DNA from 2 places in the Streptomyces rectiviolaceus genome. Region 1 is predicted to be linked to the other one. Evidence: predicted binding sites of a transcription regulator. Region 1 holds the regulator's gene; the other holds the start of a gene.

Region 1 (15,424 bases):
GTCAGCTGCCTCCGCCACCGCCACAACCGCCACCGCCGCCGCACGAGGAGCTGCCGCCGCAGGACGAACCGCCGCCACAGGAGCTGCCACCGTGGTGGCCGCCGCTGTCGCCGCCACCGGCCCACCAGCTGCCGCCGGCGGAACCTGACGCACCGGCCGCCCCGGAGTGCGAGCGCCCACCACGTCCACGGCCACCCTTGACCGCGAGTGCGACGACGAGCACGACCGCACCGACAAACACGAAGACCAAGCTCATGACCTTCACGCCCCTTTCCGTTCCCCCGAAGCAGGCCCCCCGTGGGTCCGCGTTCTTTTTCCTGTTGTTCTTGTTGTGAAAGGGGAATGCCCCCGCGCATGCCGCCCCAAAGCAGAGTTGAGGAACTCCAGAGGTTCGGCGCAGGATGGCGGCCATGACCTCCACATCCGGGAGCGGGCGCCCGCTGCTCAACCGCCGCCTCGCCGAGTTCGGTACGACGATTTTCGCCGAGATGTCCGCGCTTGCCGTGAAAACGGGCGCCATCAACCTCGGCCAGGGCTTCCCCGACACGGACGGTCCCGAGGAGATCCGCGAGGCCGCGGTCCGCGCCCTGCGCGACGGCCGCGGCAACCAGTACCCGCCGGGCCCCGGCATCCCCGAGCTCCGCACGGCCGTCGCCGAGCACCAGCGGCGCCGGTACGGCCTCTCGTACGACCCCGACCGCGAGGTCCTGGTCACGGCGGGTGCGACCGAGGCCATCGCGGCCTCCCTGCTCGCCCTGGTCGAGCCCGGCGACGAGGTGATCGCCCTGGAGCCGTACTACGACTCGTACGCGGCCTCGATCGCCCTCGCCGGTGGCAAGCGCGTCCCCGTGACGCTGCGCCCGGACGCGGCCGAGGGGCGCTTCCGGCTCGACCTGGACGAACTGCGCGACGCGATCACGCCTCACACGCGGCTGCTGCTGCTCAACACCCCGCACAACCCGACCGGCACGGTCCTGACCCGCGCGGAGCTCGCCGAGATCGCGAGGCTCGCGGTCGAGCGCGATCTCCTGGTGGTCACGGACGAGGTCTACGAACACCTCGTCTTCGACGACGGCGACGGCACGGTGCACATCCCCCTCGCCTCCTTCCCCGGCATGCGCGAGCGCACGGTGACGATCGGCTCGGCCGGCAAGACGTTCTCGTACACCGGCTGGAAGGTCGGCTGGATCACCTCCTCGCCGGAGCTGGTGACGGCGGTCCGGTCGGCGAAGCAGTTCCTCACGTACGTGTCCGCGGGCCCGTTCCAGTACGCGATCGCGGAGGCCCTGGCCCTGCCGGACTCCTACTTCACGGCCTTCGCCGAGGGCATGCGCGCCAAGCGGGACCTGCTGAGCGAGGGCCTGACGGCGGCGGGCTTCGACGTCTACCGCCCGGCGGGCACGTACTTCATCACCACCGACATCCGCCGTCTGGGAGAGTCCGACGGCTTCGCCTTCTGCCGGGCCCTGCCCGAGCGCGTCGGCGTGGTCGCCATCCCGAACGCGGTCTTCTACGACCACCGGGAGGCCGGGGCCCCCTTCGTGCGCTTCGCGTTCTGCAAGAAGGACGAGGTCCTGGCGGAAGCCGTCTCACGGCTGAAGTCGCTGTAGCCCCGGACATGGCGAGAGCCCGGCCGTTCTGGCCGGGCTCTCGCTCTGAACGTGGACCAGGCGCGTTGCCTAGGCCTCGTCGTCGGGCTTCTCTTCACCCTCGGTGCCGTCGACCTCGGCCTCAAGGCCGAGCTGCTCGACGAGCCACTTGTCGAACTCGATCGCGGCCCGCACCCAGCTGACCGTGGACGACACGAAGTGCTCGAGGGAGACGCCGGTGCCGATCAGCATCTGCGCCTCGCCGATGAGGCGGACGGTGCCGTCGTCGTGGGTGTGCGTGTAGACCTTCGGCCACAGGGTGCGGCGGTTCCAGTCGTCGATCGCCTCGAGGAGCTGGGACTTCTCTTCGATGCCGTGCGCGCGGTCGTAGAACGTCCGCACCGAGAAGACCTGCTGGTCACCCTCGCCACGGAACATGAAGTACGTGCGGAACTCCTCCCACGGCGCCGCGAGGTCACCCTCTTCGTCGACGACGTGCTTGAGCTCCATCTGGTCCAGGAGCTGCTTGACCAGGTCCTGGTCGGGGACAACGGGGCCCGCCGGTCCATCGCCCTGCTGCGGTTCGGGCTGTCCCCCGAAATTCGGAATCGAGGACGGGTCGATGCTCACGTGCTTAGTCCCTTCGTACGGATTCCGCCATCCTGCCCCATGTCGGGCGGGGGCCCGCAACCCCCGCCCCCGATGTGACCGGGTTACGCCGCGTTTGCTGTCGCCGGACCGACGATCAGGCCATCCTCGAAGCGGTCCACGCGCACCGTGTCCCCGTCCTTCACCTCGCCCGAGAGGATCTCCTTGGCGAGCCGGTCGCCGATGGACGTCTGGATGAGGCGCCGCAGCGGCCGTGCGCCGTACGCCGGGTCGTTGCCCTCGTCCGCCAGCCACGCCAGCGCCTCCGGGGAGACCTCCAGCGTGAGCCGCCGCTCGGCGAGCCTCTTCGCGAGGCGGTCGATCTGCAGCTCGGCGATGTGCGCGAGCTCGTCCTTGCTGAGCGCGGAGAAGACGACGAGGTCGTCGAGCCGGTTCAGGAACTCCGGCTTGAAAGAGGCCCGTACGACCTCAAGGACCTGCTGCTTCTTCTCCTCCTCGGAGGTCAGCGGCTCGACGAGGTACTGGCTGCCGAGGTTGGAGGTCAGGACGAGGATGGTGTTGCGGAAGTCCACCGTTCGGCCCTGCCCGTCGGTGAGCCGCCCGTCGTCGAGCACCTGGAGCAGCACGTCGAAGACTTCCGGGTGCGCCTTCTCGACCTCGTCGAGCAGGACGACGCTGTACGGGCGCCTGCGTACCGCCTCGGTGAGCTGGCCGCCCTCCTCGTAGCCGACGTACCCGGGAGGGGCGCCGACCAGCCTGGCCACGCTGTGCTTCTCGCCGTACTCGCTCATGTCGATGCGGACCATGGCGCGCTCGTCGTCGAAGAGGAAGTCCGCGAGGGCCTTCGCCAGCTCGGTCTTGCCGACGCCGGTCGGCCCGAGGAAGAGGAAGGACCCGGTGGGGCGGTCGGGGTCGGCGATCCCGGCCCGCGTGCGGCGCACGGCGTCCGACACCGCCTGCACGGCCTCGGTCTGCCCGATGAGCCGCTTGCCGAGCTCCTCCTCCATGCGCAGAAGCTTGTGCGTCTCGCCCTCCAGGAGGCGCCCGGCGGGGATGCCGGTCCAGGCACCGACCACATCGGCGATGTCGTCGGGACCGACCTCCTCCTTGACCATGGTGTCCTTGGAGACCTCCTCCTCGGCCTCGGAAGCGACCTCCAGGTCGTGTTCGAGGGCGGGGATCTCGCCGTAGAGCAGCTTGCTCGCGGTGTCGAAGTCCCCGTCGCGCTGGGCGCGTTCGGCCTGACCGCGCAGCTCGTCGAGCCTCTCCTTCAGCTCACCGACGCGGTTGAGGGACTGCTTCTCCTTCTCCCAGCGGGCGTTGAGCCCGCGCAGCTCCTCCTCCTTGTCGGCGAGGTCGCGCCGCAGCCTTTCGAGGCGCTCCTTGCTCGCGGGGTCGGTCTCCTTGCTGAGGGCGAGCTCCTCCATCTTCAACCGGTCGACGGCGCGCTGGAGTTCGTCGATCTCCAGGGGAGAGGAATCGATCTCCATCCGCAGCCGGGAGGCAGCTTCGTCGACGAGGTCGATGGCCTTGTCGGGCAGGAAGCGCGAGGTGATGTATCGGTCGGAGAGCGTGGCGGCCGCGACGAGCGCGCTGTCGGCGATCTGGACCTTGTGGTGGGCCTCGTACCGCCCCTTGAGCCCGCGGAGGATGGCGATGGAGTCCTCGACGCTCGGCTCGTCGACGAGCACCTGCTGGAAGCGGCGCTCCAGGGCGGGATCCTTCTCGATCCGCTCCCGGTACTCGTCGAGGGTGGTCGCACCGACCATGCGCAGCTCGCCGCGGGCGAGCATGGGCTTGAGCATGTTGCCCGCGTCCATGGCGGAGTCGCCCCCCGCTCCCGCCCCCACGACGGTGTGCAGCTCGTCGATGAAGGTGACGATCTGCCCGTCGCTCTCCTTGATCTCGGAGAGGACGGTCTTGAGCCGCTCCTCGAACTCACCGCGGTACTTCGCGCCCGCGACCATGGCCCCCAGGTCGAGGGAGACGAGCCGCTTGTTCTTCAGCGACTCGGGGACGTCACCCTTCACGATGCGCTGCGCGAGCCCTTCGACGACGGCGGTCTTGCCGACGCCGGGTTCGCCGATGAGGACGGGGTTGTTCTTGGTGCGCCGGGAAAGCACCTGCACCACGCGCCGGATCTCCTGATCCCGCCCGATGACGGGATCGAGCTTGCCCTCCCTCGCGGCGGCGGTGAAGTCGGTCCCGAACTTCTCCAGGGCCTTGTACTGACCCTCCGGGTCCTGTGTGGTCACCCGGCGTCCTCCCCTTGCCTTCTCGAACGCGTCGAGCAGTTTCTTGGCCGTGGCCCCGTGCTTGCTCAGGACCTCCGCGGCAGGGCCGCCCTTGGCGGCGATGCCGATCAGCAGATGCTCTGTGGAGAGGTAATCATCGCCCAGCTCCTTCGCGCGCTGCGAGGCGTCGGCGATGACCGCGAGCAGGTCGCGGTTGGGCTGCGGCGGCGCGACGGTGGATCCCGTGACGCTGGGCAGGCTGCTCAGCGCCCGCTCGGCGTCGGCGCGGACGGCGGCCTGGTCGGCCTCGACCGCGGCGAGCAGGTCGGTGATGTTCTCGTTGTCCTGCCCCTCGAGCAGCGCGAGAAGCAGATGCGTCGGGGTCAGGTCGGGGTGCCCGTCCTTCACGGCCAGGCTGCTGGCCGCGTTGATCGCGTCCCGGCTCCTGTTGGTCAGCTCGGCGTCCACGTGAGTCGTCTCCTCCTTGCGTTCGTACGGCCTGGCGGTTCGAGTGGCCCGGCCCACCTGACTTAAACAGCGTACATAAAGTTGAGTCTATTCCACTCAAGGGAGGCGAGGGCAGGATGCGCGGGAGTGGCGGTTAGGTTCGCTCCATGGCCATGGACCCGCACCACCCGACCCCCGCATACCTCAGCTTCTGGCGCGAGCGGCATCTGTGCACGCTGACGACGCTGCGCCCGGACGGCACCCCGCATGTCGTGCCGGTCGGCGTGACGTACGACCCGGAGGCGGGCGTGGCCCGCGTCCTCGCGAGCAAGTCGAGCGCGAAGGTGTCCCACGTCCTCGCGGCGACGGCCGTGGAGGGGCCAGGGGCACGCGTGGCGGTCTGCCAGGTCGACGGGCGGCGCTGGGCGACGCTGGAGGGGTACGCGTGCGTGCGTACGGAGGAGGCGGAGATCGCGGAGGGCGAGCGGCGCTACGAGGAGCGGTACCAGAGGGCTCCGAGGCCGAATCCGAACCGCGTGCTGATCGAGATCACGCTGACGCGGGCGATGGGCAGCAAGGCGGCGGCGGGCGTCAAGGCGTAGCACCCGGCGGATCTTTCGGCCCACACCACAGCGGCGCCACCGTGTTCAGGTCCACGGTGGCGCCGCTGCTGGGGGAAGCACCTGCGCGATGTACAACGACGGGGGATCGCGTCAGGCGCTGCGGGGGGTGGCTGTGATGGCTCTTGTAGTGCTCGCTGTGCTCGAACTCTGCTGTTCCTGCTGCTCGCCGGGCCGGCCGGGCTCACCGACCACCTGATGGTCCCGTCGGTCGAGATTGACGAAGACCATCCCGTACCGAATGGCACACCGCACGGGCTGGGGGGCGCCGCGCGGCTTGCGGAGGCACCGGTAGGCCCGGATCTCCTCCTCGTCGTCACGGGTGACGACCACCGGCTCACCGAGGAGCGTGACCATCAACGAGTCGCCTGCGTGGGGTATCGCGGTGGCGAGATCGATGAAGTGCCAACCGGAGCGGTAGGCGGTGGCCATTTCTCGGCGGAAGGTCCGATCGTCGGGCGGGGTGCTCATGCCTTCGCTCCCGCCGGACCGATGTTCCAGCCAAGGTCCGTGGACGGAGCTGAAACGGAACTCGTACTCGCTGGCTCGCTGTGCCACCCGAGATCCAGAGCCCCCATCGCACCCAAGGCCAGCCCTGCGGAGAAGGTGGTGACAAGCACCGAGCGAAGCATGCGCTTAAACATGGTCGGCTTCGTCCTCACTTGGTAGGTTCCTCTCCCCCGGCTCAACAAGACGATGTCTCAATCGAGCACGTCAAAGCCACAGGGTCGATGCATCATGTTCCTGCACGTTCAGGACCCTGGGGGGTGGAGATTTGCTTACAACAAGTGCGAAACCGACACATCCTCACCCCGCCGTCCCCCTTTGCGACGAGGGGTCGAGGCTGTACGCCAGCGCGCTCAGCAATGGACGCTTGGCGCGCGCGGAGGCCGAGAACGCTCCCTGCCTACTGGAATCCGCCCTGTTGCACCCGGATCCGGACGACGCGGACTGGCTGCGCCCGGTCTCTCCGTCCGCCGCACTCGCGCAGCGTCTCCACCCCATCGAGCAGGAAATCAGGGATCGCCGGCGACTCGCCGTTCAACTTGCCGATATTTTCGAGCCATTCATGGCCATCACGGCGCGTGAGGAACCGGCTACCCACGCGATCACCGTCCTGGAGGGCGAGGCCCGCATCAACGCGGCCATCGAGCGCGCCACGGCGGAGTGCCGTTTCGAGGTGCTCACCGTCCAGCCGGGAGGCGGTCGCAGCGAGAAGACGCTCAACGTGGCGCTGAAGCGCGGGCAGACCGTCCTCGACCGCGGCATCTCCATGCGCACCATCTATCAGCACACCATGCGGCACAGCCAGGGAACCCTCGCCTACGCGGCACGAATGTCCCAGGAGAACGTGGAGATACGGACCCTGGAGGAAGTGATCGACCGGATGATGATCTTCGATCGTGCCGTCGCGCTCATCCCCGCGCGTGCCGATCGCGACGTGGCCCTGGAGCTCCGCCACCCCGGCCTGGTCGACTATCTCGCCAAGGTCTTCGAGCAGCAATGGCGCTGGGCGACTCCGCTCCTCGACGAAGTGCCCTACCCTCCCTCGACCGATGGCATCACCGGCGTTCAACGCTCCATAGCCAAGCTGCTGGTGGAGGGCCACGTCGACGAGGCCATCGCGCGCCGCCTCGGCATGAACGTCCGCACCTGCCGAGCCCACATAGCCAAGATCGCGGCGGCCCTCGGCAGCGGCAGCCGGGCCCAACTCGGCTACCTCATCGCCCACTCGGAAATCCTCGACCAGACCCGACCGAGGTGAGTACTCGGTGACCGAGGTGAGTACGCGGTAAAGCTAGGCGGCGCCCTCGTCGCCGCCCCACTGCCGCAGCAGCGCCTCCCGCTCGGCCCCCCGAGGCGAGCCGCCCTCCCGGGCCCGGCCCCACTCCGCCATCGCCGCCAGCGTCGTGCGCAGGGTCGCCTCGCCCTCCGTCATGCGGGCCAGGAGCGTGAGGGACAGGTCGTACTCCGACTGGGAGTAGCCCGTGGCCGCTGCCACGTACGCCATCAGTTCCGTCGACTCCGGCTCCGACTCCGGCTCCGACTCCGCCCTCGCGATCCGCACCGTCATCGCCGGTGCGTCGTCCGAGCCGCCCAGGCCCACCGTCAGGGCCAGGTCCACCAGGACGCCCACCTGTCGCTTCAGCGACCTCACGGGGGCGTCCTCGACCGTCAGGGCGCGCACCTCGTCCCAGGGGTAGAACGCCGACTGCTTGTCGCCCAGGGCCACGATGCCCTCCGGGGTCAGTCGCACCCCCGCCGCGAGGCCCGACGGCTTCGCGCCCACGTACACATCGCCCTCGGCGATCCAGAACAGTCCCACCATGGCCATGGCGGCCCCCCAATTTTCCCCGGCGGAGCAGAAACGTCGGGGCCGGGAGGTTGCCCTCCCGGCCCCGACATGAGCGTACGAAATCTACTGCTCCGACGACCTCTTGGGACGCCACACCACCAGCGCGCTCGCCTGTTGCACGTCCTGGTAGGGGACGAGGTCACGGCGGTACGACGCGTGGACCGCCGCCTCGCGCTGCTGCATCGCCGCAGCCGCGCCCTCCACGGCGCTTGACAGCTCGACCACCCTCGCCTGCAGCGCCGCGACCTGGTTCTCCAGCTCGATGATGCGCTTGATGCCTGCGAGGTTGATGCCCTCTTCCTGCGACAACTGCTGCACCGTGCGCAGCAGTTCGATGTCGCGGGCCGAATAGCGCCGGCCACGGCCCGCCGTGCGGTCCGGTGAGACCAGGCCGAGGCGGTCGTACTGGCGCAGGGTCTGGGGGTGGAGTCCGCTCAGCTGGGCGGCCACCGAGATGACGTAGACCGGCGTCTCGTCGGTCAGTTGGTACGGATTTCGACGACGGCCGTCCATCTCATGCTCCCTTCGCGGCCTGGAACAGTTCTGCCCGCGGATCGTCGTCCGCAGTCGCCTTGCGGTAAGCCTCCAGGGCTTCCTTCGCCGTGTCGGAGAGGTCGGTCGGGACCGACACCTCCACCGTCACGAGCAGGTCGCCCCGCGAGCCGTCCTTGCGGACCGCGCCCTTGCCCCGCGCCCGCATCGTACGGCCGTTGGGGGTGCCCGGAGGCAGCTTCAGGGTGACCGGCGGGCCGCCCAGTGTGGGGACCTTCACCTCGCCGCCCAGGGCCGCCTCCGTGAACGTCACCGGCACCGTCACCGTCAGGTTGTCGCCCTTGCGGCCGAAGACCGGGTGGGTGTCGACGTGCACGACCACGTACAAGTCGCCCGCAGGACCGCCCCGTTCACCGGGGCCGCCCTTGCCGCGCAGGCGGATGCGCTGGCCGTCCGACACGCCCGCGGGAATGCGGACCTGCATCGTGCGCGACGACTTGGCCCGGCCCGAGCCCTTGCAGACCTCGCAGGGGTCCTGGGCGATGAGCCCACGGCCCTTGCAGTCCACGCACGGGTCCGTGAGGGAGAAACCGCCGCCGCCTCCCCGCGTGACCTGGCCCGTGCCGACGCAGGTCGGGCACACGCGCGGTGTGCCGTTCTTGTCGCCGGTGCCGGAACAGGCCTTGCAGGGAGCCTGGGAGGACATCCGCAGCGGGACCGTGGCCCCGTCCACCGCCTCCGTGAAGCTCAGCGTGACCTCGGACTCGATGTCCTGGCCCCGCCGGGGCTGCGTACGCGTGCCCGCGCCGCCCGCGCCCGTGCCGCCTCGGTTGAACAGGCCCCCGAAGACGTCACCCAGACCGCCCCCGAAGCCACCGCCGGCACCGGCGCCGCCCGCTCCACCGCCCGGGGCGCCGCCTCCGAAGAGGTCGCCCAGGTCGAAGTTGAACGAACCGCCGCCGCCCGCCGCTCCGGGACCGGCCCTGAAGCCGCCGTTGCCGAAGAGAGCACGCGCTTCGTCGTACTCCTTGCGCTTCTTGGGGTCCCCGAGGACGTCGTTCGCCTCGGAGATCTCCTTGAAGCGCTCTTCCGCCTTGACGTTGCCCTTGTTGGCGTCCGGGTGGTTCTCGCGGGCGAGCTTCCGGTACGCCTTCTTGATCTCGGCTTCGGTGGCGTCCTTGGGGACGCCGAGGACCTTGTAGTAGTCCTTCTCGATGAAGTCCTTGGTGCTCATCCCCGACGTCCCTCCTCTCGCTTCACAACAACTCCGTCATGTCAGCCCTCGTCCGGGCCACCGGTCTCCTTGTCCTCCGCCGCATCGGCGGGGGCCTCGGCGGATTCCTCGCCCTTGACTGTCTGCGCGCCCGGCTGCGGCTCGGCGACGGCCACCCGCGCGGGGCGGATGGTGCGCTCGCCGATGCGGTACCCCGGCTGCAGGATCGCGACGCACGTCGTCTCGGTGACGTCGGGTGCGTACGAGTGCATCAGGGCCTCGTGGATCGTCGGGTCGAAGGGCTCGCCCTCCTTGCCGAACTGCTGCAGGCCCATCTTGGCGACGACCGTCTCAAGGGCCTCCGCGACCGACTTGAACCCGCCGACCAGCTCGCCGTGTTCACGGGCGCGGCCGACGTCGTCGAGGGTCGGGAGAAGCTCGGACAGGAGGTTCGCCGCGGCGATCTCCTTGACCGTGACCTTGTCCCGCTCCACGCGGCGGCGGTAGTTCTGGTACTCCGCCTGCAGCCGCTGGAGGTCCGCCGTGCGCTCGCCGAGCGCCGTGCGCACCTGGTCGAGCTGCGCGATCAGACCCACGTCCTGAGCGGACTGTGCCGACTGGGCCGACTGAGCCGACTGGGCAGATGTCTTGCTTGCGTCCCCGGCCGGGGACGCCGGGCCCTCCTCGATGGAGGGCTCGGCGGCCTGCGGCGCCGCGTCATCAGGGGTGGCGCCGGAGGGGACGTCAGGCTGCTCGGTGCTGTCACCGAAGCCCGGAGTCTCCTCGGTCATGCGGCGCCGCCCTTCGTGTCACCGGGCTTCTCGTCGTCGACGATCTCTGCGTCGACCACGTCGTCTTCCTTGGACATGTTCGGGGCCTCGCCGCCCTCGGCACCGGGGGCAGCGCCCTCGGCACCCTGCGCGGCCTGAGCGTCCGCGTACATGGCCTGGCCCAGCTTCTGGGAGACGGCCGCGACCTTCTCGGTGGCCGTGCGGATCTCCGCCGTGTCCTCGCCCTTGAGCTTCTCCTTCAGCTCTTCGACGGCGGACTCGACCTCGGTCTTCACGTCACCGGGGACCTTGTCGGCGTTGTCCGCGAGGAACTTCTCCGTCTGGTAGACGAGCTGCTCGCCCTGGTTGCGGGACTCGGCGGCCTCGCGGCGCTTGTGGTCCTCGTCCGCGTACTGCTCGGCCTCCTGGCGCATGCGGTCGACCTCGTCCTTCGGCAGCGAGGAGCCGCCGGTGACGGTCATCTTCTGCTCCTTGCCGGTGCCGAGGTCCTTGGCCGTCACGTGCATGATGCCGTTGGCGTCGATGTCGAAGGCGACCTCGATCTGCGGGACACCGCGCGGGGCCGGCGGCAGGCCCGTGAGCTCGAACATTCCGAGCTTCTTGTTGTACGCCGCGATCTCGCGCTCGCCCTGGTAGACCTGGATCTGGACGGACGGCTGGTTGTCCTCGGCCGTCGTGAAGATCTCGGAACGCTTGGTCGGGATCGTGGTGTTGCGCTCGATGAGCTTGGTCATGATCCCTCCCTTGGTCTCGATGCCGAGGGACAGCGGGGTGACGTCGAGGAGCAGGACGTCCTTGACCTCGCCCTTGAGGACACCGGCCTGCAGGGCGGCGCCGATGGCGACGACCTCGTCCGGGTTCACGCCCTTGTTGGCGTCCTGGCCGCCGGTCAGCTCCTTGACGAGCTCCGCGACGGCGGGCATACGGGTCGAGCCACCGACGAGAACGACGTGGTCGATCTCGGAGAGCTGGATGCCCGCGTCCTTGATGACGTTGTGGAACGGCGTCTTGCAGCGCTCCAGGAGGTCGGACGTGAGCTGCTGGAACTGGGCGCGCGTGAGCTTCTCGTCCAGGTGCAGCGGGCCCTCGGCGGACGCCGTGATGTAGGGCAGGTTGATCGTGGTCTCCGTGGAGGAGGACAGCTCGATCTTGGCCTTCTCGGCCGCCTCGCGCAGGCGCTGGAGCGCCATCTTGTCCTTGCCCAGGTCCACGCCGTGGCCGTTGTTGAACTGCTTGACCAGGTAGTCGACGACGCGCTGGTCCCAGTCGTCACCACCGAGGTGGTTGTCGCCGTTCGTGGCCTTCACCTCGACGACGCCGTCGCCGATCTCCAGGAGGGACACGTCGAAGGTGCCGCCACCGAGGTCGAAGACGAGGATCGTCTGGTCGTCCTTGTCGAGGCCGTACGCCAGAGCGGCGGCCGTCGGCTCGTTGACGATGCGCAGGACGTTCAGGCCCGCGATCTCGCCGGCCTCCTTGGTGGCCTGACGCTCCGAGTCGTTGAAGTACGCCGGGACGGTGATGACCGCGTCGGCCACCTTCTCGCCCAGGTAGGACTCCGCGTCGCGCTTCAGCTTCTGCAGGATGAACGCCGAGATCTGCTGGGGGTTGAACCCCTTGTCGTCGATGTCCACCTTCCAGTCAGTGCCCATGTGGCGCTTGACCGAACGGATGGTCCTGTCGACGTTCGTGACCGCCTGGCGCTTGGCGACCTCGCCGACCAGCACCTCGCCGTTCTTCGCGAAGGCGACGACGGACGGCGTGGTCCTGGCGCCCTCGGCGTTGGTGATGACGGTGGGCTCGCCGCCTTCAAGAACGCTGACGACAGAGTTAGTCGTGCCCAGGTCGATGCCGACCGCACGTGCCATTTCGATTCCTCCAGATGTACTTCTTGAGTGGATCTGGCTCAAGAATGCATGAGCGCTTCGCTGGAGTCAACAGAGCTGAGTCGGGGGGGCTCAACTCTTATCCCGGGCTTACGCGCAACCCGGAGACCGCCAAAACGGGGCGCGGCACTCGACTGCCGGTCCGTCGTGGCTGGTCGCGCCGTTCCCCGCGCCCCTGCGGGGCGCTCCCCGGGGCGGCGACGCGGCAAGGCATGCCTGAGCGACGCAGATCACCGCCGGGCTGGCTACAGTGCGGCTGAGTAAGTGGGTAGTCTCAGACGGACTGCATAAGTTACCGCTTAGTAATAGTTCGCCTCGCAGGCCCGAGGAGCCCCCAAATGCAACTCGCCGCGATCATCGTGTCGCTGGTCCTAATCGCGGTCGGCGTCGCGCTGTTCGGCCGTGCCATCGTGCAGATCGTCCAGTACATGCGGCTCGGCCAGTCCGTCCCGGCAGGCACCCGCACCGATCAGCCCGTGCAGCGCACCGTCACGGTGGCCAAGGAGTTCCTCGGCCACACCCGCATGAACCGCTGGGGCGTCGTCGGCGTCGCGCACTGGTTCGTGGCGGTGGGCTTCTTCTCGCTGCTCCTGACCATCGTCAACGCCATCGGCCAGCTCTTCAAGGCCGACTGGATGCTGCCGATCATCGGCGAGTGGGCCCCGTACAACATGTTCGTCGAGTTCATCGGCACCATGACGGTGGTCGGCATCCTGACGCTGATCGTCATCCGGCAGCTGAGCAACCCCGACAAGCCGGGCCGCAAGTCCCGCTTCGCGGGCTCCAAGAAGGGCCAGGCGTACTTCGTCGAGGCCGTCATCCTCATCGTCGGCATCTGCATCTTCACGCTGCACGCCCTTGAGGGTGCCCAGCACCACGAGGACAGCTACGAGGCGTCGTTCTTCATCTCGTACCCGTTCGTCTCGTGGTTCGGCGGCATGGACCTCTCGACGCTGCAGAACCTCACGTACTTCTTCGCCATGGTCAAGATCGCGACGTCCTTCATCTGGATGATCACCGTCGCGCTCAACACCAACATGGGCGTCGCCTGGCACCGCTTCCTCGCCTTCCCGAACATCTGGTTCAAGCGCGACGCGGACGGCTCCACGACCCTCGGCGAGCTCCAGCCCATGACGTCCGGCGGCAAGCCGATCGACTGGGAGGACCCGGCCGAGGACGCCGTCTTCGGCGTCAGCCAGGTCGAGCAGTTCTCCTGGAAGGGGCTCCTCGACTTCAGTACGTGTACCGAGTGCGGCCGCTGCCAGTCGCAGTGCCCCGCCTGGAACACCGGAAAGCCGCTCTCCCCGAAGCTGCTCATCATGTCGCTGCGCGACCACGCGCACGCCAAGGCCCCGTACCTGCTCGCCGGTGGCGGCAAGGACATGGAGGGCAACGAGAAGGCGACGGAGGAGCAGCTCAAGGACGTTCCGGCCGCCGCTCTCGCCGAGGCCGAGCGCCCTCTCATCGGCACCGCCGAGGAGAACGGCGTCATCGACCCCGACGTCCTGTGGTCCTGCACCAGCTGCGGCGCCTGCGTCGAGCAGTGCCCGGTGGACATCGAGCACATCGACCACATCGTCGACATGCGCCGCTACCAGGTGATGATCGAGAGCGCGTTCCCGTCCGAGGCCGGGACGATGCTCAAGAACCTGGAGAAGAAGGGCAACCCCTGGGGCCTGGCGAAGAAGCAGCGCCTGGAGTGGCTCAAGGAGCTCGACTTCGAGGTGCCGGTCGTCGGCAAGGACATCGAGGACCTCACCGAGGTCGAGTACCTCTACTGGGTCGGCTGCGCGGGCGCGCTCGAGGACCGCGCGAAGAAGACCACCAAGGCCTTCGCCGAGCTGCTCAACATGGCGGGCGTCAAGTTCGCGATCATGGGCGGCGACGAGAAGTGCACCGGTGACTCCGCACGCCGCCTGGGCAACGAGCCGCTGTTCCAGCAGCTCGGCCAGGAGAACGTCGCGATGCTGAACATGGCGTTCGGTGAAGATGACGAGGACGAGTCGACCAAGAAGCCGAAGACGGCCAAGAAGATCGTCGCGACCTGCCCGCACTGCCTCAACACCCTCGGCAACGAGTACCCGCAGCTCGGCGGTGACTACGAAGTCATCCACCACACGCAGCTGCTCCAGCACCTCATCGACGAGGGCAAGCTCATCCCGGTGACGCCCGTCGAGGGCCTCATCACCTACCACGACCCGTGCTACCTGGGCCGGCACAACAAGATCTACACGCCCCCGCGCGAGATCATGTCCGCCGTCCCCGGCCTGCGCCAGCAGGAGATGCACCGCCACAAGGAGCGCGGCTTCTGCTGCGGCGCCGGTGGCGCGCGGATGTGGATGGAGGAGCGGATCGGCAAGCGCATCAACACGGAGCGGGTCGACGAGGCGCTCAGCCTCAACCCCGACATCGTGTCGACCGCCTGCCCGTTCTGCCTCGTGATGCTCACCGACTCCGTCAACGGCAAGAAGAACGACGGCGCCGCGAAGGAATCGCTCACGGTCGTGGACGTCGCGCAGTTGCTGCTCGACTCCGTGAAGACCCCGGTGGACCCCGCCGGTGAGTCCGAGACCGCGGACGAGCCGGAGCCCGAGCCGGTCAAGTAGCGAAAGCCGCACGGCTTCAGGCCGGTTCCGCCCTCAGGGCGGGACCGGCCTTTCGTGTGGAGCGGGCGGGGGGCATCATGTGCTGGTTGTTGTCGGGTGGGGCGGTCGGGGTGGGTGATGGGCATGCGGAGTGCCGGGACACGTGGCATACGTGGCGTCAGACGCGGCGGTGCCGTGGGTACGGCCGCCGCCGTCAGCTGCGCGCTGCTGCTCGCCGGATGCGGCGGCGGCAACGACGGGGCGGACAGGCCCGACACCCGGCACCGGCCCGTCAGCATGGCGGGCAAGGGCGCGGCGCAGCAGCCCGTCCCCCAGGGCAAGGGCAGCAAGGCCGACGACGACTTCAACGGTGACGGCGCCCCCGATCTCGTACTCGACGACCTCGTGCACAGCGGCCACGGCGACGACGCGGGGATCGGCGTCGTCTACGGGTCGAGGAGCGGACTGCGGCCCGGGGCGCGGCAGTTGCTGAGCGCGCGGGCCAACGGGGCGCGCACCAAGGGCGAGTTGCCCGCCGCCTTCGAGTCGGAGGCCTCCTGCGACCTCGACAAGGACGGGTTCACCGACCTGCTTGTCTCCAC
Region 2 (15,424 bases), on a different contig from region 1:
CTCGCGGCGGCGGGACAGCTCGGAGATCAGGTGGGCGCGGGCGTCCTCGGACAGCGGGGCGGGCAGGTCGAGGAGGAACGAGCGGGTGCCGGCGTGGCGCAAGCCCGCTTCGGTGAGGAGCGTGGGCCAGTCCTCCGTGACCGTCTTCGCGCCCGGCAGCTCCGCGCGCATCTGCGTGAACCACTTCTCGTCCGCCAGGTCGCAGCGGGTCTGGAGGCCCGGCCGGCCGAAGCCGATGTCGCGGGGCAGGCTGCGGGGGGCCAGGCCGCCCTCCAGGAGCGCGATGGCGCCGCCGGGCGACAGGCGGTCGGCGAGGGCGGCCAAGGCCGCCTCCTGGTCGCCCACGTGGTGCAGGGCGCGGCCGATCCAGAGGAGATCGGCGTGCGGCAACTCGCCGATTCCCTCCGGGAGTTCTGCCTGAAGCGTGCTGACCCGGTCCGTCAGGCCCTCCCGGGCGGCCCGCTCCCGAGCGCGCTCAAGGAGCGGCTCCGCCGGGTCCACCGCGATCACCTCGGCCTTGGGGAAGATCTCGGCGAGGAGGAAGGAGATGCTGCCCGAGCCGCTGCCCACGTCCGCGATCAGCGTCGGCTCCGGCTGCCACTCGCGCAGCCACGCGGCGATCTCGCGGTTCTGCGGGGCGGCGAGCTTCGCGTTCCGCTCCAGCATCGGGCCCATCGTGGCCCAGTCGATGTCATCGTGGTGGTGGCCGTGGGTGTGCCCGTGCTCGTGATCGTGCTCGTCGTGCTCGTGGTCGTGAGCCATCGTCTCTGCCGCCGCCTTCGGTGCGCTTGTGGGTGGGCCGTCGAGCGGACCCTGGGAGCGGTTCCCAGCCTGCGTCCCGGTCGGCGCCTTGGCCAGCCGACTTGCGGTTTCGGCAAATGAGGGGACGGGGCGGAGATACCGGGCGTGCGGCGCGGCCACCGTGCGGCCACCGTCGACGCCAACTCCTCGCGATGGCCAACTGGACGATGCGGTTCACCCGGTGGGCGCGGGCGGCCTCCGGAACGACATGAGCGTGAACCGCGGGTCGGGGCGCGGTACTTCCTGGTCGGGCAGTTCCGCGAGCCCCGCCGCGAGCCGTGCGGCCAGTGGTCCTTCGGGCGGGATCCTGGTGAACCATCCCCGGTGGAGGTCATCGACCGTGGAGCGGGGTGTGCGGCCCTGGCCGTGGCCGCGGAACCCGGCCCCGCCTGCCGGTGTCAGGCCCCGCGCGGCCACGTACGCCTCGACCGCCTGGGCGCGCTCGACCGCGGGACGCAGCGTGCGCGGGGCGAGCACCGCGTCGATGTCGCTGCCCACGTCGTGCGCGGCGGCCTTGTCGACGGTCGTGACGAACACGCCGCCGGGCCGCAGCACCCGCACGCACTCGGCGACCACCGTCGCAGCCTCCTCGGCACCGGACAGCAGATGCAGCAGCCACACCGCGCACACCGCGTCGAACGAGGCGTCCGGGAAGGGCAGTTGGCGGCTGTCGCCCAGCACGACCGCGCCCGGCAGCCGCCCCGACGCCATGCGCGCCATGTTGTGCGCCGAGTCCACCCCGGTCACCCGAAGGCCCGCACCCGCGAGGCGCCGGGTGACCAGGCCCGTGCCGCAGGCGACGTCCAGGAGACTGCGGGTGCCCGGCGGCAGCAGGCCGAGGACCGCGGCGGCAGCGGCGTCGGCGCGGGGCTCGCCGCCGCGCGAGGCGTCATAGCGGTCGGCTTCCCTGCTGTAGTCCAGCATCGGCGCTCAGACCGCCCCGTGCCCGACCGCCAGCTCCTCGACCCTGCCGGCCAGTTCGAAGTCGAGCGCGGTGAGAGCGCCGCCCGCGCTGTGCGTGTTCACGGACAGGGAGACGGTGTTGTAGCCGAGCGTCAGCTCGGAGTGATGGCCGAGTTCCTCCTGGATCTGCGCGATGTGGACGACCATCGCGGTCGCCGCGAAGTGCGAGCCGAGCCGGAAGGAGCGGGTGATCCGGCCGTCGTCGAGCGCCCAGCCGGGCAGCTCGGCGAGCCGCTCCTCGACGTCCTTCTGTGACAACGGTTCGACTGACATGGCCGCGTCCCTTCCCGTGCGTACAGCATGCTTACAGCGTACGTATGTACGTATATCCCTCAGCCTGCCACAGCGCCGCCCGCAAGGCCCTGATCAGGCCACCGGCCGGGTGGCCGTGGCGCGGAGCCGTGGCACGGAGCCCGCACCGCGGCCCCGGCGAATCGCGAACGCCTTCGATTACTGTCTGGGTATGACAACTGCCGTGTCCACCAAGGAAAGTACCGGCATCGGCCCGCTCCTGCGCGGCTGGCGCGAGCGGCGCAAGGTGAGCCAGCTGGAACTGGCCCTGCGCGCCGACTCCTCGGCGCGGCACATCAGCTTCATCGAGACCGGCAGGTCACGCCCGAGCGAGGAGATCGTGCTGCGCCTCGCCGAGCACCTCGACGTACCCGTGCGGGAGCGCAACTCGCTGCTCCTGGCGGCCGGTTACGCGCCCCGCTTCCGGGAGACCCCGCTGGACGACCCCTCCATGGGCGCCCTGCGGGAGGGCCTCGAACAGCTCCTGCGCGGCTACGAGCCCTACCCCGCCCTGGTCGTCGACGCGACGTACGACGTGATCGCCGCGAACCGAGGCATCGCGATGATCCTCGACGGCGTCCCCGAGCACCTCCTGCGGCCGCCCCTGAACGCCATGCGGCTCACGCTCCACCCGGAGGGGCTCGCGCCCAAGATCCGCAATCTGCGCGAGTGGCGGGGGCATCTGCTGCACCAGATGGAGCGGCAGATCGCGCTGCAGCGGTCCGACGGGCTGCGTGCGGTGTACGAGGAGGTGGCGGCGTATCCGGTGGCGGATCCCGGTGTCGACGTCTTCGAGGCCGACGGGCCGCGGAGCGGCGTGCCCTACTTCGCGCTGCCCCTGCGCATCGAGCACGACGGGCACCTGCTCTCCTTCGTCTCGTCGATCTCGACCTTCAACACCCCCATGGACGTGACGGTCGCCGAGCTGGCCATCGAGACGCTGCTCCCTGCCGACCCGGCGACGGTCAAGTACCTCCAGTCATCGGCGTCCTAGCAGCTCGTGAAAGGGAACCTCATGGGGACCGGACAGACCGTCGGCCATCCCGACGACGCGGACCTGACCCGCGCCGACTCACTGGCCCGCGAGATCTTCTCCGGCGTGGCCAACAAGTGGGCGCTGCTGATCATCAACGCCCTGGCCGACCGGACGCTGCGCTTCACCGAGGTGCGGACCGCGGTGGACGGCATCAGCCACAAGATGCTCACCCAGACCCTGCGCGGCCTGGAGCGCGACGGCGTCGTGCACCGGACGGTGTACGCCACCGTGCCGCCGCGCGTCGAGTACCGCCTGACCGAGGCGGGCGAGGGGCTGCTCGCCACGGTCGACGGCATGTGCGCCTGGACGCACCGGTACCTCGCCGAGATCGAGGCCGCCCGCAGCCGCTTCGACGCCCGGTCCTAGCTCCGCGAGGCCCGCAGCGCCACGTACTGCAGTGCGGCGAAGCCGCCGACGGTCACGGCCTGGAGCGGGATCCACACCGCGCCCGCCGTGCTGGGCGAAAGCCAGGCGACCAGGGCGACGACACTGAGCACCGCCCAGACCGTGTTCGCCTCGATCACACCCCGGACGGCGAGCGTGGGCGGGCTCTTGCGCGACGCGAGGTAGCCGACTCCCACGCCGTAGAGCACAAGAAAGACGCCGAGGCCGAGCAGGAGGCCCGCGTCGACGCCGAGGAAGCGCCCGAGCGGGCCCGAAGCGGCGGCGTACGCGAGCCCGTTCCCGGTGGTCACGACCGCGTCGATGCCGAGGAAGCGGCGCAGCATCGTCTTCGGGTCATTCGTGCGGGCCAGTGCGGTGAGCGGGTGCGCAGAGTACGTCGACATGAGAAACCGGCCTCCAGCAGCGAAAGGGAAAGGGAGCCGGATCCGGGCCGGAGTGCGCCGGACCGGATCCGGTACGACCACCCTGCCGGGCCCTCACGCGCGGGTCGATTACCTCAGAGGTAAGCACGATGCCCCCGGGCTCCCCCGCAACCCGTACGGCGGTCGCCGCCGTGTGCCCCTGCCACCGCGCACCTAGGTTCGTTGAAAGGCAGACTTAGGGAGCTCAACGGTGACAGAGACGACCGAGCCCGGCGCCGCCCTGCTGCGTGCGGGCAAGTTCTTCCGGCGCGGAACCGCCGCCCCCGACCTGCACAGCATCGGACTCGTCGGCGGCCGGGACGCGGACGCCTTCTACCGGGACCGGTGGAGCCACGACAAGGTCGTGAACTCGACGCACGGCGTGAACTGCACGGGCTCCTGCCGCTGGAAGGTGTACGTCAAGGACGGCATCATCACCTGGGAGACCCAGCAGACCGACTACCCCTCCGTCGGCCCCGACCGCCCCGAGTACGAGCCGCGCGGCTGCCCCCGCGGCGCCGCGTTCTCCTGGTACACGTACTCGCCGACCCGCGTGCGCTACCCGTACCTGCGCGGCGTGCTCCTGGAGATGTACCGCGAGGCGAAGTCCCGGCTGGGGGACCCGGTCCTGGCCTGGGCGGACATCCAGGGCGACCCGGAGCGGCGCAGGACGTACCAGCAGGCGCGCGGCAAGGGCGGATTGGTGCGGGCGACCTGGGACGAGGCCGTCGAGATCATCGCGGCGGCCCACGTCCACACGATCAAGACGCACGGCCCCGACCGGGTCGCGGGCTTCTCCCCCATCCCCGCGATGTCGATGGTGTCGCACGCGGCGGGCGCCCGCTTCATGTCGCTGATCGGCGCGCCCATGCTGTCGTTCTACGACTGGTACGCGGACCTGCCGGTGGCCTCGCCGCAGGTCTTCGGCGACCAGACCGACGTACCGGAGTCGGGTGACTGGTGGGACGCCGCGTATCTGATGATGTGGGGCTCGAACGTCCCGGTGACGCGGACGCCGGACGCGCACTGGATGGCGGAGGCGCGTTACCGCGGCCAGAAGGTCGTGGTCGTCGCGCCCGACTACGCCGACAACGCCAAGTTCGCCGACGAGTGGCTGCACCCGCACCCCGGCACGGACGGGGCCCTCGCCATCGCGATGGGCCACGTCATCCTCAAGGAGTTCTTCGTCGACCGGCAGACGGACTTCTTCACCGACTACGTCCGCAAGTTCACCGACCTGCCCTTCCTGGTGACGCTGACCGAGCGCGACGGCGCGTTCGTCCCGTCGAAGTTCCTGCGCGCCACCGACCTCGGCCAGAGCGGCGAGGGCGGCGACTGGAAGACGGCCGTCCTGGACGAGAACACCGGGCAGCCCGCCGTCCCGAACGGCTCGCTGGGCTTCCGCTGGACCGAGTCCGGCAAGGGCAAGTGGAATCTGGAGCTGGGCAACATCAAGCCGCAGCTCTCTCTGCACGGCTCCGACGTCGCGGCCGGGGTCGAGGTGCTCCTCCCCCGCTTCGACACCGAGGGCGGCACGCACGGCCAGGGCCGCGGCGAGATCGTCCGCCGCGGTGTGCCCGCCACGCGGCTCGGCGGGCAGGACGGCCCCCTCGTCACGACGGTCTTCGACCTGCTGCTCGCGCAGTACGGCGTCGGGCGCGAGGGGCTCCCGGGCGAGTGGCCCGCTTCGTACGAGGATGCCGACGCGCCCGGCACCCCGGCCTGGCAGGAGGCGCACACCTCGGTCCCGGCCGCGAAGGCGGTGAAGATCGCGCGGGAGTTCGCGAAGACCGCCGAGCAGTCACGCGGGCGCTGCATGATCCTCATGGGGGCGGGGACCAACCACTGGTTCCACTCCGAGACGATCTACCGCGCCTTCCTGGCGCTGCTCCAGCTGACCGGCTGCCAGGGCCGCAACGGCGGCGGCTGGGCGCACTACGTGGGGCAGGAGAAGTGCCGCCCCGCGACGGGCTGGGCGACGCTCGCAAGCGCCAACGACTGGAGCAGGCCGCCGCGGCAGATGATCGGGGCCGCGTACTGGTTCCTGAACACCGATCAGTGGCGCTACGACAAGTTCGCGGCGGACGTGCTCGCGTCGCCGCTCGGCGAGGGCCGGTTCACGGGGATGACGGGCGCGGACTGCCTGGCCGTGTCGGCGCGCACCGGCTGGATGCCCTCGTACCCGACGTTCGACCGCAACTCCCTTGATCTGGGCGACACTTCGGGGGCTTCGGGTGATCCCGTCGCCAATGTCGTCGACGAGCTCAAGGCGGGCACCCTCAACTTCGCCTGCGAGGACCCGGACGCGCCGGAGAACTGGCCGCGCGTCCTGACCCTGTGGCGCGCCAATCTGCTCGGCTCATCGGCCAAGGGCGCGGAGTACTTCACCAAGCATCTGCTCGGCACGCACTCCTCGTTGCGGGCCGATGAGGCTTCGCCCGAGGAACGGCCGTCGACGGTGAAGTGGCACGACGACGCCCCCGAGGGCAAGCTCGACCTGCTCGTCTCGCTGGACTTCCGGCAGACGTCGTCGACGCTGCTCTCGGACGTGGTGCTTCCCGCGGCGACCTGGTACGAGAAGCACGACCTCTCCTCCACGGACATGCACCCCTACGTCCACTCCTTCACCCCCGCCGTCGACCCGCCCTGGCAGGCCCGCACCGACTTCGACACGTTCAAGGCCATCGCGGACCGGCTCAGCGAGCTGTCCGTGGACCATCTCGGCGTGCGCAAGGACGTCGTCGCCACCGCGCTCCAGCACGACACCCCCGGCGAGACGGCGCAGCCCGGCGGTGTCGTCCTCGACTGGCGCAAGGGCGAGTGCGAGGCGATCCCGGGCAAGACCATGCCGGGCCTGACGGTGGTCGAGCGTGACTACACCGCGATCGGCGCGAAGTTCGCGGCGCTCGGCCCGCTGGCGGAGAAGCTGGGCCTGCCCGCGAAGGGCATCGCGCTGCGGCCCGACCAGGAGGTCGACGAGCTGCGCGAGCGCAACGGCGTCGTACGCGGCGGACCGGCCGACGGACGCCCCGCCCTGGACACGGCGGTGAAGGCGGCCAACACCATCCTCGCCCTGTCCGGCACGACCAACGGCCGCCTCGCCACGCAGGGCTTCCACACCCTGGAGGCGCGCACGGGCCAGGAGATGGCGCACCTGGCCGCCGAGCACGAGGGCAAGCGCATCACGTACGCCGACACACAGGCGGCGCCCGTCCCCGTGATCACCTCGCCCGAGTGGTCGGGCAGCGAGTCCGGCGGGCGGCGCTACACGGCGTTCACGCTCAACACCGAGCACCTCAAGCCGTGGCACACGCTCACCGGGCGCCAGCACTTCTTCCTCGACCACGACTGGATCCACGAGCTGGGCGAGGCGATGCCCGTCTACCGGCCGCCCCTGGACATGAACCGCCTCTTCGGGGAGCCACGGCTCGGCCCGGACGGCGAGAAGGAGGTGACGGTCCGCTATCTCACCCCGCACAACAAGTGGTCCATCCACTCCGAGTACCAGGACAACCTCTTCATGCTGTCGCTCTCGCGGGGCGGCCAGTGCGTCTGGATGGCACCGCAGGACGCGGACGCGATCGGCGTGAAGGACAACGACTGGATCGAGGCGGTCAACCGCAACGGCGTGGTGGTGGCGCGCGCGGTCGTCTCGCACCGGATGCCGGCCGGCACGGTCTACATGCACCACGCGCAGGAGCGCACGGTGAACGTCCCCAAGGCGGAGACCACCGGCAAGCGCGGCGGCATCCACAACTCCCTGACCCGCCTCATCCTCAAGCCGTCCCATCTCATCGGCGGCTACGCCCAGTTGTCGTGGGCCTTCAACTATCTGGGCCCGACGGGCAACCAGCGCGACGAGGTGACGGTCATCCGCCGCCGCAGCCAGGAGGTTCAGTACTGATGCGCGTTATGGCACAGATCGCCATGGTGATGAACCTCGACAAGTGCATCGGCTGTCACACCTGTTCGGTCACCTGCAAGCAGGCGTGGACCAACCGCGACGGCATGGAGTACGTCTGGTTCAACAACGTCGAGACCCGTCCCGGCCAGGGCTACCCGCGCCGCTACGAGGACCAGGAGAAGTGGCGCGGCGGCTGGGAGCTGAACAAGAAGGGCGCCCTGAAGCTCAAGAACGGCGGCCGCATCAAGGCCCTCCTGGAGATCTTCTCCAACCCCAAGCTGCCGGAGATCAAGGACTACTACGAACCCTGGACGTACGAGTACAAGAACCTCACCGACGCTCCCCTCGGCGACGACTACCCGGTCGCCGAACCGCGCTCGCTGATCAGCGGCAAACCCATGAAGATCGAGTGGTCGTCGAACTGGGACGACAACCTGGGCGGCGCGACGGAGTACGGCGACCTAGACCCGATGGTCGCCAAGACCCGCGAAAAGGCGGCGGAGAAGGTGAAGTTCGCCTTCGAGCAGACCTTCATGTTCTATCTGCCGCGGATCTGCGAGCACTGCCTGAACCCGTCGTGCGTGGCCTCCTGCCCGTCCGGGGCGATGTACAAGCGCGAGGAGGACGGCATCGTCCTCGTCGACCAGGACAGCTGCCGTGGCTGGCGCAAGTGCGTGACGGGCTGCCCGTACAAGAAGGTGTACTTCAACCACCGCACCGGCAAGGCCGAGAAGTGCACGATGTGCTACCCGCGCCTGGAGGTGGGTCTGCCCACCGTCTGCTCGGAGACGTGCGTGGGCCGTCTTCGCTACCTCGGCGTGATCCTGTACGACGCCGACAAGGTGACGGAGGCGGCGTCGCAGCAGGACGACACGGCGCTGTACGAGGCGCAGTTGGGGGTCTTCCTCGACCCGGAGGACCCCGAGGTGCGGCGCGAGGCCGAGCGGGCCGGGATCGGCCACGACTGGGTGGAGGCGGCACGCCGCTCCCCCGTGCACGCGCTGATCAGCAAGTACAAGGTGGCGCTTCCGCTGCATCCGGAGTACCGGACGATGCCGATGGTCTGGTACATCCCGCCGCTGTCCCCGGTCGTGGACGCGCTGAGCGAGACCGGGCACGACGGCGAGGACCTGGACAACCTGTTCGGCGCGATCGACACCCTGCGCATCCCCCTCGAATACCTGGCTGAGATCTTCACGGCCGGTGACGTGGGGCCGGTGCGGGCCTCGCTGGAAAAGCTGGCGGCGATGCGGGCGCACATGCGGGCGATCAACCTCGGTGACCGGCCCGACAGTTCGGTCGCCGATGCCGTGGGCATGTCGGGGCAGGAGATCGAGGAGATGTACCGGCTGCTCGCCATCGCCAAGTACGAGGACCGCTACGTCATCCCGACCGCCGCGGTCGGTGACGCACAGCGCCTGGAGGAGTCGGCGCTGCCTGACTCGTGCAGCCTCGACTACGAGGACGGTCCGGGGATGGGCGGGGACGGCCCGTTCGGCCAGGACTCGGGCCGCAAGCAGCTGCCGCTGGTGACCATCGAGAACTTCCACGCCCTGCGGGACCGGCAGACCGCCGACGAGCAGCCATCCGCCACCGAGAAGGACACACTGTGAGCGACCATGCCGTGCTCTACCGGGCAGCCGCGCACTGCCTGTCCTACCCGGACGACGAGTTCCGCGCGCTGCTGCCCCAACTGACGGCTGCGGCACCGGAGTTGAACAGCTTCCTCTCGCACGCGGCGGCGACCAGCGCATCCGATCTCGCCGCGCACTACGTCCAGGTCTTCGACTTCAAGAACCGCCACAGCCTCTACCTGAGCTGGTGGCGCGACGGTGACACGCGGCGGCGCGGGATGGCCCTGGTCCGCTTCAAGGAGGTCTACCGCGAGCACGGCCTGGAATTCACCGGCGAGGAGCTGCCGGACTTCCTGCCCGCGGTCCTGGAGTTCTCCGCGCACGCGGGCCCGGTCCTCCTGGAGGAGCACCGGCCGGGCCTCGAACTGCTGCGGCTCGCCCTCACCGACTTCGGTACGCCCTACGCGCCCGTGCTCGACGCGGTGTGCGCGACGCTGCCGGGGCCCTCGCCGAAGGACCGGGCCGAGGCGCAGGCGCTCGCCCGGTCGGGGCCACCGCGGGAGGACGTCGGCCTTGAACCCTTCGCACTGATCGGGGAGCACTGATGAGAACGCTGCTGTGGGGCGTCATCCCGTACGTGGCCGTCGTCCTCCTGGTGGCGGGCCTCCTCTGGCGCTATCGCTACGACAAGTTCGGCTGGACGACGCGTTCCTCCCAGGTCTACGAGTCGAAGCTCCTGAACATCGCGTCGCCGATGTTCCACTACGGAATCCTGTTCGTCCTCGTCGGGCATCTGGTGGGTCTCTTCATCCCGGAGTCGTGGACGGAGAAGGTGGGCGTGAAGGAGCACACGTACCACCTGCTCTCGCTGTACGGGGGCACGGCGGCGGGGATCCTGCTGGTCATCGGCATCCTGCTGCTGCTCTACCGGCGGCGCACGAACGCTCCGGTGTTCCGGGCGACGACCGCCAACGACAAGCTGATGTATCTCGTGCTGTTCGGGGCGATCGTGCTCGGCATGGTGGCCAAGCTGACGCACGCCTCGGGCGACGGCTACAACTACCGTGAATCCATTGCCCCTTGGTCCCGGAGCCTGTTCACCCTCCAGCCGGACACCGACCTGATGGCGGGGGTACCGGTCCTGTATCAGATCCATGCGGTGGTCGGGATGGCGCTGTTCGCGCTGATTCCGTTCACGCGGCTCGTGCACATGTTCAGCGCGCCGGTGCAGTATCTGTTCCGGCCGTATGTGGTGTACCGGAGCAAGGACCCGAGCCGGGTCGGGCCGCGCCCGGAGCGGCGGGGCTGGGAGAAGACGGGTTCCTGATCACCCACCCCACCGCTGGACTGGGGGCTAGCCCTCGGCTCCCTTGTCCTTCCCCTGTTCTCCCGGCTTCTCCTCGTCGACGATCTCCGCGTCGACCACGCCCTCCTCGGCCGAGGGCTCCGGGGCCCCCTGCTCCTGGGCGTCCCCGCCAGAGTTCGCGTACATGGCCTGGCCCATCTTCTGGCTCACGGTGGCCAGCTTCTCCGCGCCCACGCGCAACGCCGCCGTGTCGTCGGCCCTGTCCTTCAGGAGGCCCTTCAACTCCGTGGCCGCCGCCTCCACTTCGGCCCTGGTGTCCGCGGGGATCCGCTCCTCGTTGTCCCGCAGGAACCGCTCCGTCTGGTAGACGAGCTGCTCCGCCTGGTTGCGGGTCTCGGCCGCCTCGCGCCGCTTGCGGTCCTCCTCCGCGTGCTCCTCGGCCTCCCGCACCATGCGGTTGATGTCGTCCTTGGGTAGCGCGGAGCCGCCCGTCACCGTCATGCGCTGCTCGCGCCCCGTCGCCTCGTCCTTGGCGGAGACGTGCATGATGCCGTTGGCGTCGATGTCGAAGGTGACCTCGATCTTGGGGACGCCGCGCGGGGCAGGGGGCAGGCCCGTGAGGTCGAAGACGCCCAGCTTCTTGTTGTACGCGGCGATCTCCCGCTCCCCCTGGAAGACCTGGATCCCGACGGACGGCTGGTTATCCTCGGCGGTGGAGAAGGTCTCCGAACGCCGGGTGGGAATGGTCGTGTTGCGTTCGATGAGCTTGGTCATGATGCCGCCCTTGGTCTCGATCCCGAGGGACAGCGGCGTCACGTCCAGGAGCAGGACGTCCTTCACGTCACCCCTGATCACACCCGCCTGGAGCGCCGCGCCGAGCGCGACCACCTCGTCCGGGTTGACTCCCTTGTGCGGCTCGCTCCCGGTGAGTTCCTTGACCAGCTCCGTCACCGCGGGCATCCGCGTCGAACCGCCCACCAGAATCACGTGGTCGACGGCCGACAGCTTGACGCCCGCGTCCTTCACGGCCTGGTGGAAGGGGCCGCGGCAGCGCTCCAGCAAGTCCGCGGTCAGCTCCTGGAACTGAGCGCGGGTCAGCTTCTCCGCCAGGTGCAGCGGGCCGTCCGCCGACGCCGTGACGTACGGCAGGTTGATGTCCGTCTCGCTCGACGACGACAGCTCGATCTTCGCCTTCTCGGCGCCCTCCCGCAGCCGTTGCAGCGCCATCTTGTCCTTGCCGAGGTCCACTCCGTGGTTGTTCTTGAACTGGCGCACCAGGTACTCGACGATGCGCTGGTCCCAGTCGTCGCCGCCCAGTTGGGTGTCGCCGTTGGTGGCCTTCACCTCGATGACGCCGTCACCCATCTCCAGGAGCGAGACGTCGAAGGTGCCGCCGCCGAGGTCGAAGACGAGGACCGTCTGGTCGTCGCCCTTGTCCAGGCCGTACGCGAGAGCCGCGGCCGTCGGTTCGTTGATGATGCGGAGCACCTTCAGGCCCGCGATCTCGCCGGCCTCCTTGGTGGCCTGGCGCTGCGTGTCGTCGAAGTAGGCGGGGACGGTGACGACCGCGTCCGTGACGTCCTCGCCCAGATAGGACTCGGCGTCACGCTTGAGCTTCTGCAGGACGCGGGCGGAGAGTTCCTGCGCGGTATACCGGGTCCCGTCCACGGACCCGCCCTCCGGGAAGCGCCAACTCCCGTCGCCCATGTGCCGTTTGACGGAGCGTGCGGTGCGCTCCACATTCGTGACCGCCTGCCGCTTGGCGACCTCTCCGACGAGGACGTCGCCGTTCTTCGCGAAGGCGATGACCGAGGGTGTGGTGCGCGCTCCCTCCGCGTTGGCCACGACCGTTGGATCACCACCCTCCAGGACGGCCACCACCGAGTTCGTCGTACCGAGGTCGATCCCGACTGCACGTGCCATGTCCAGTCCCCTTCCACCGCGAGCCCGTTTCCCGGCGTACTTCGACCTCCATCACAAAACTTGAGCGGCACATTGTCAATGCCGCCTATGACGGTGCCGCCGCCCCGTGAGGGACGGCGGCACCGTCGGAAAATGGCGGAAAGCCGTACGTCAGGCCAGCTTCGCCGTCAGCGTGATCGGCGTCGCCTTCAGCGCCTGGCTCACCGGGCAGTTGACCTTGGCGTCCTCGGCGGCCGCGAGGAAGGCGGCCTCGTCCATGCCGGGCACCGTGCCCTCGACGGTGAGGTGGATGCCGGTGATGCCGGTGCCCGGCTGGAACGTCACGTCGGCGGACGTCACCAGGCGGGTCGGCGGGGTGCCCGCCTTGTCGAGGCCGTTGGAGAAGGCCATGGAGAAGCAGCTGGAGTGCGCGGCGGCGATCAGCTCTTCCGGGCTGGTCTTGCCGTTGGCCTGCTCGGCGCGGGACGGCCAGGACACGGCCTGCTCCCCGATCCCGGACGAGTCGAAGGTGACCGTGCCGGAGCCCTCCAGCAGGTTGCCTTCCCAGACCGTGTGCGCGGAGCGCGTGGTAGCCACGATGTAGATCCCTTCAGTGCGGTTCCGTGATGCGTTCCGGAACTTCCGTGCACCCATCCGATCACACCCTGACTTGGCGCACGCGGTAGACCGGCCCACGGGCGGTGAACGGCAGACGGCCGCCGGGCGGCCCAAGGGGGCACGGGCCGCGGGGGATCCTGGTCAGCGGTCTCCCTGACCCGCCAGACGCCGCACGAGTCCGATCAGCGCGTCCCGCTCCGTCTGTGGCCGCTGTTCTCCGCCGAAGATCATCCGGACCGCCTGGGGCACGCTGAACCACCAGGCGCCAAGGGCCAGTACGGCGTAGAACAGCGCCTTCGGATCGAGATCCGGATCCAGGGTGCCGTCGCGCTGGGCCTGGGCGAGCGCCTCGACCCTGGACCCGTAGGTGGCGGTGCGCTCGGGCTCCTTGAGGGCGGGGCCGCCGGTGTCGCGCAGGCCCTCCCAGTGCAGCAGCCGGATGAACTGGGGGCGGGAACGGTGGTAGTCGTACAGCCGGCCCGCGTAGTCACCGAGGTCGGCGGCCTGCTCGACGGTGACCGGGATGGCGGTGGCGATGCGGTCGAGCTCGGCCTCGAGGACGTGCCCGAAGAGCTTCTCCTTGTTGCCGAAGTACTGGTAGATCCGCTCCTTGTTGACGCCCGCCCGCGTCCCGACGCGGTCGATGCGGGCGCCGTCGAATCCGTGCTCGGCGAATTCGTCCACGGCGGCGTCGAGCAGCGCCTGCCGGGTGCGTGCGGTGTCCCAGGCCATGGAGCCAGCATACCCAACCAACTGTTTGGAGATTGCCTCGGCCCGTGTTAGCTTTCCGGCACCAATCTCCAAACGGTTGGTTGGACATTCTCGGATTCTCGGATTCCCGGATACCCGGAAGGAACCCTCATGCAGACCGCTCCCCCGCCCCGTCACCACATGGCCCTGATGATCTGGCTCTCGGTCTTCCCGACGCTCACCGTCCTGGAGCTGCTCTTCCATTCCTGGCTGACGAAACTGCCCATGGTCGTCCAGACCCTGCTCCTCAGCGCGGCCGTCGTCCTCACGGTCGTGTACGTCCTGATGCCCCGCCTGCAGAAGATCCGCGGCAGGCTCCTCAGCAGGGAGAGCCGGGGTGCCTGAGGCTCCACGACAGTCCCGGTGCACGGTCGCTATGGCCGAAATCGCAACTGTGCAAGGCGCGTCCACGGTGACACTTTGAGGCCCCCTCGCACCCACGAGGAGATCACTCAGGGGGTTTGGCCATGCGCATGAACTACACGGACCGCGGTCCGTCCCCGCTAGAAGGGGCAAAACCGGGAGCCGCCGGTGACCGTGACTCGACGTTCGGCTGGTGGGGTGCCTTCAGCATCCAGAAGTTCGTCAACCAGTCCTCGCTCTTCCACACGCACGCCGACGCCACCGGGTGGCTGGCGTACCTCCAGCAGTTCTACGACCGCAATTTCTGGTTCGCGGACGGCGGGGCACAGGTCTGGGCGTACGAGGAGACGTACGACAACTGGCAGGACCGGTACGGCATGGACGCGGTGGTCGCCGTCTACCACTCGGGCCACGGCGGCATGGACGGCAACGGCGTCTTCTTCGCGCCGCTCGGCGCGGTCTGGGACGGCCGCAGCGACGCGATCTCGAACCGGATGGCGCTGGGCAACGAGAAGGCGAACTACGTCTTCTGGTCCACCTGCACCTCGCTGCGGGTCCTCGGCGGGCACTCACCGATCCGCACCTGGGCCGGGCCCAACATCGGCTTCCGCATGATCTTCGGGTTCGAGACCGTCAGCATCGACAGCCCGGACTACGGCAAGAAGTTCTGGGAGAAGTGGCGGGCGGGGCAGACGTTCACCGACGCGTGGCTGAACGCGAGCTGGGACATCTACAAGGGCCAGGCGCCCTCGGTCTGCGCGGTCGGCGCCACCCAGGCCGACGCCAACGCCCGCCTCAACGGCGAGCGCACCCTCTATCGCGAGCACGTGCCGGACAACTGGTACGCGTGGCGCTGGTACAACGCGCGCGCCGGCCTCAGGGAGCCGCTGACGCAGGCGCCGAGCAGCCCGCAGATCGTGCAGCTCGCACCGCGCGACCCGGGCGAGGAGCTCACCAGGATGGGCCGCATCGCCGACTTCCCGTCGGCGGCGCTGCAAGAGGTGCAGGTCGAGCGGCAGGGCGTGCTCAGCGCCACCTCCGGCGACCGGACCGTCTCCACGGCTCCGCACGCCATCCGGTGGGTCAAGCTCGCCGAGGCCAACCACCGCA

What was found. The regulator HspR, encoded in region 1, represses chaperone genes until heat shock. The targets are predictions, from matches to a motif close to TTGAGNNNNNNNNNCTCAA.
Region 2: a site for HspR is predicted at 12,665-12,683, ahead of dnaK (molecular chaperone DnaK). Genes of this name have one in related genera too.

What each region holds. Positions count from the first base shown of each region.
Region 1 is NZ_BAAAUG010000026.1:22,136-37,559, forward strand. Features, by position in the region: gene ABD378_RS09135 (hypothetical protein) at 2-256, opposite strand; gene ABD378_RS09140 (pyridoxal phosphate-dependent aminotransferase) at 402-1,610, shown strand; gene ABD378_RS09145 (YbjN domain-containing protein) at 1,680-2,219, opposite strand; gene clpB (ATP-dependent chaperone ClpB) at 2,303-4,900, opposite strand; gene ABD378_RS09155 (pyridoxamine 5'-phosphate oxidase family protein) at 5,047-5,481, shown strand; gene ABD378_RS09160 (hypothetical protein) at 5,593-5,970, opposite strand; gene ABD378_RS09165 (helix-turn-helix transcriptional regulator) at 6,275-7,264, shown strand; gene ABD378_RS09170 (hypothetical protein) at 7,298-7,834, opposite strand; gene ABD378_RS09175 (heat shock protein transcriptional repressor HspR) at 7,919-8,368, opposite strand; gene dnaJ (molecular chaperone DnaJ) at 8,370-9,581, opposite strand; gene grpE (nucleotide exchange factor GrpE) at 9,623-10,351, opposite strand; gene dnaK (molecular chaperone DnaK) at 10,348-12,219, opposite strand; gene ABD378_RS09195 ((Fe-S)-binding protein) at 12,576-14,843, shown strand; gene ABD378_RS09200 (FG-GAP repeat domain-containing protein) at 15,018-15,424, shown strand, end outside.
Region 2 is NZ_BAAAUG010000170.1:22,619-38,042, forward strand. Features, by position in the region: gene ABD378_RS37020 (class I SAM-dependent methyltransferase) at 1-762, opposite strand, end outside; gene ABD378_RS37025 (class I SAM-dependent methyltransferase) at 976-1,725, opposite strand; gene ABD378_RS37030 (4a-hydroxytetrahydrobiopterin dehydratase) at 1,732-2,037, opposite strand; gene ABD378_RS37035 (helix-turn-helix domain-containing protein) at 2,228-3,049, shown strand; gene ABD378_RS37040 (winged helix-turn-helix transcriptional regulator) at 3,071-3,457, shown strand; gene ABD378_RS37045 (hypothetical protein) at 3,454-3,879, opposite strand; gene ABD378_RS37050 (nitrate reductase subunit alpha) at 4,109-7,801, shown strand; gene narH (nitrate reductase subunit beta) at 7,801-9,414, shown strand; gene narJ (nitrate reductase molybdenum cofactor assembly chaperone) at 9,411-9,980, shown strand; gene narI (respiratory nitrate reductase subunit gamma) at 9,980-10,702, shown strand; gene dnaK (molecular chaperone DnaK) at 10,730-12,604, opposite strand; gene ABD378_RS37075 (OsmC family peroxiredoxin) at 12,755-13,180, opposite strand; gene ABD378_RS37080 (TetR/AcrR family transcriptional regulator) at 13,343-13,933, opposite strand; gene ABD378_RS37085 (putative antibiotic biosynthesis monooxygenase) at 14,063-14,296, shown strand; partial or broken gene ABD378_RS37090 (DUF6345 domain-containing protein) at 14,419-15,424, shown strand, end outside.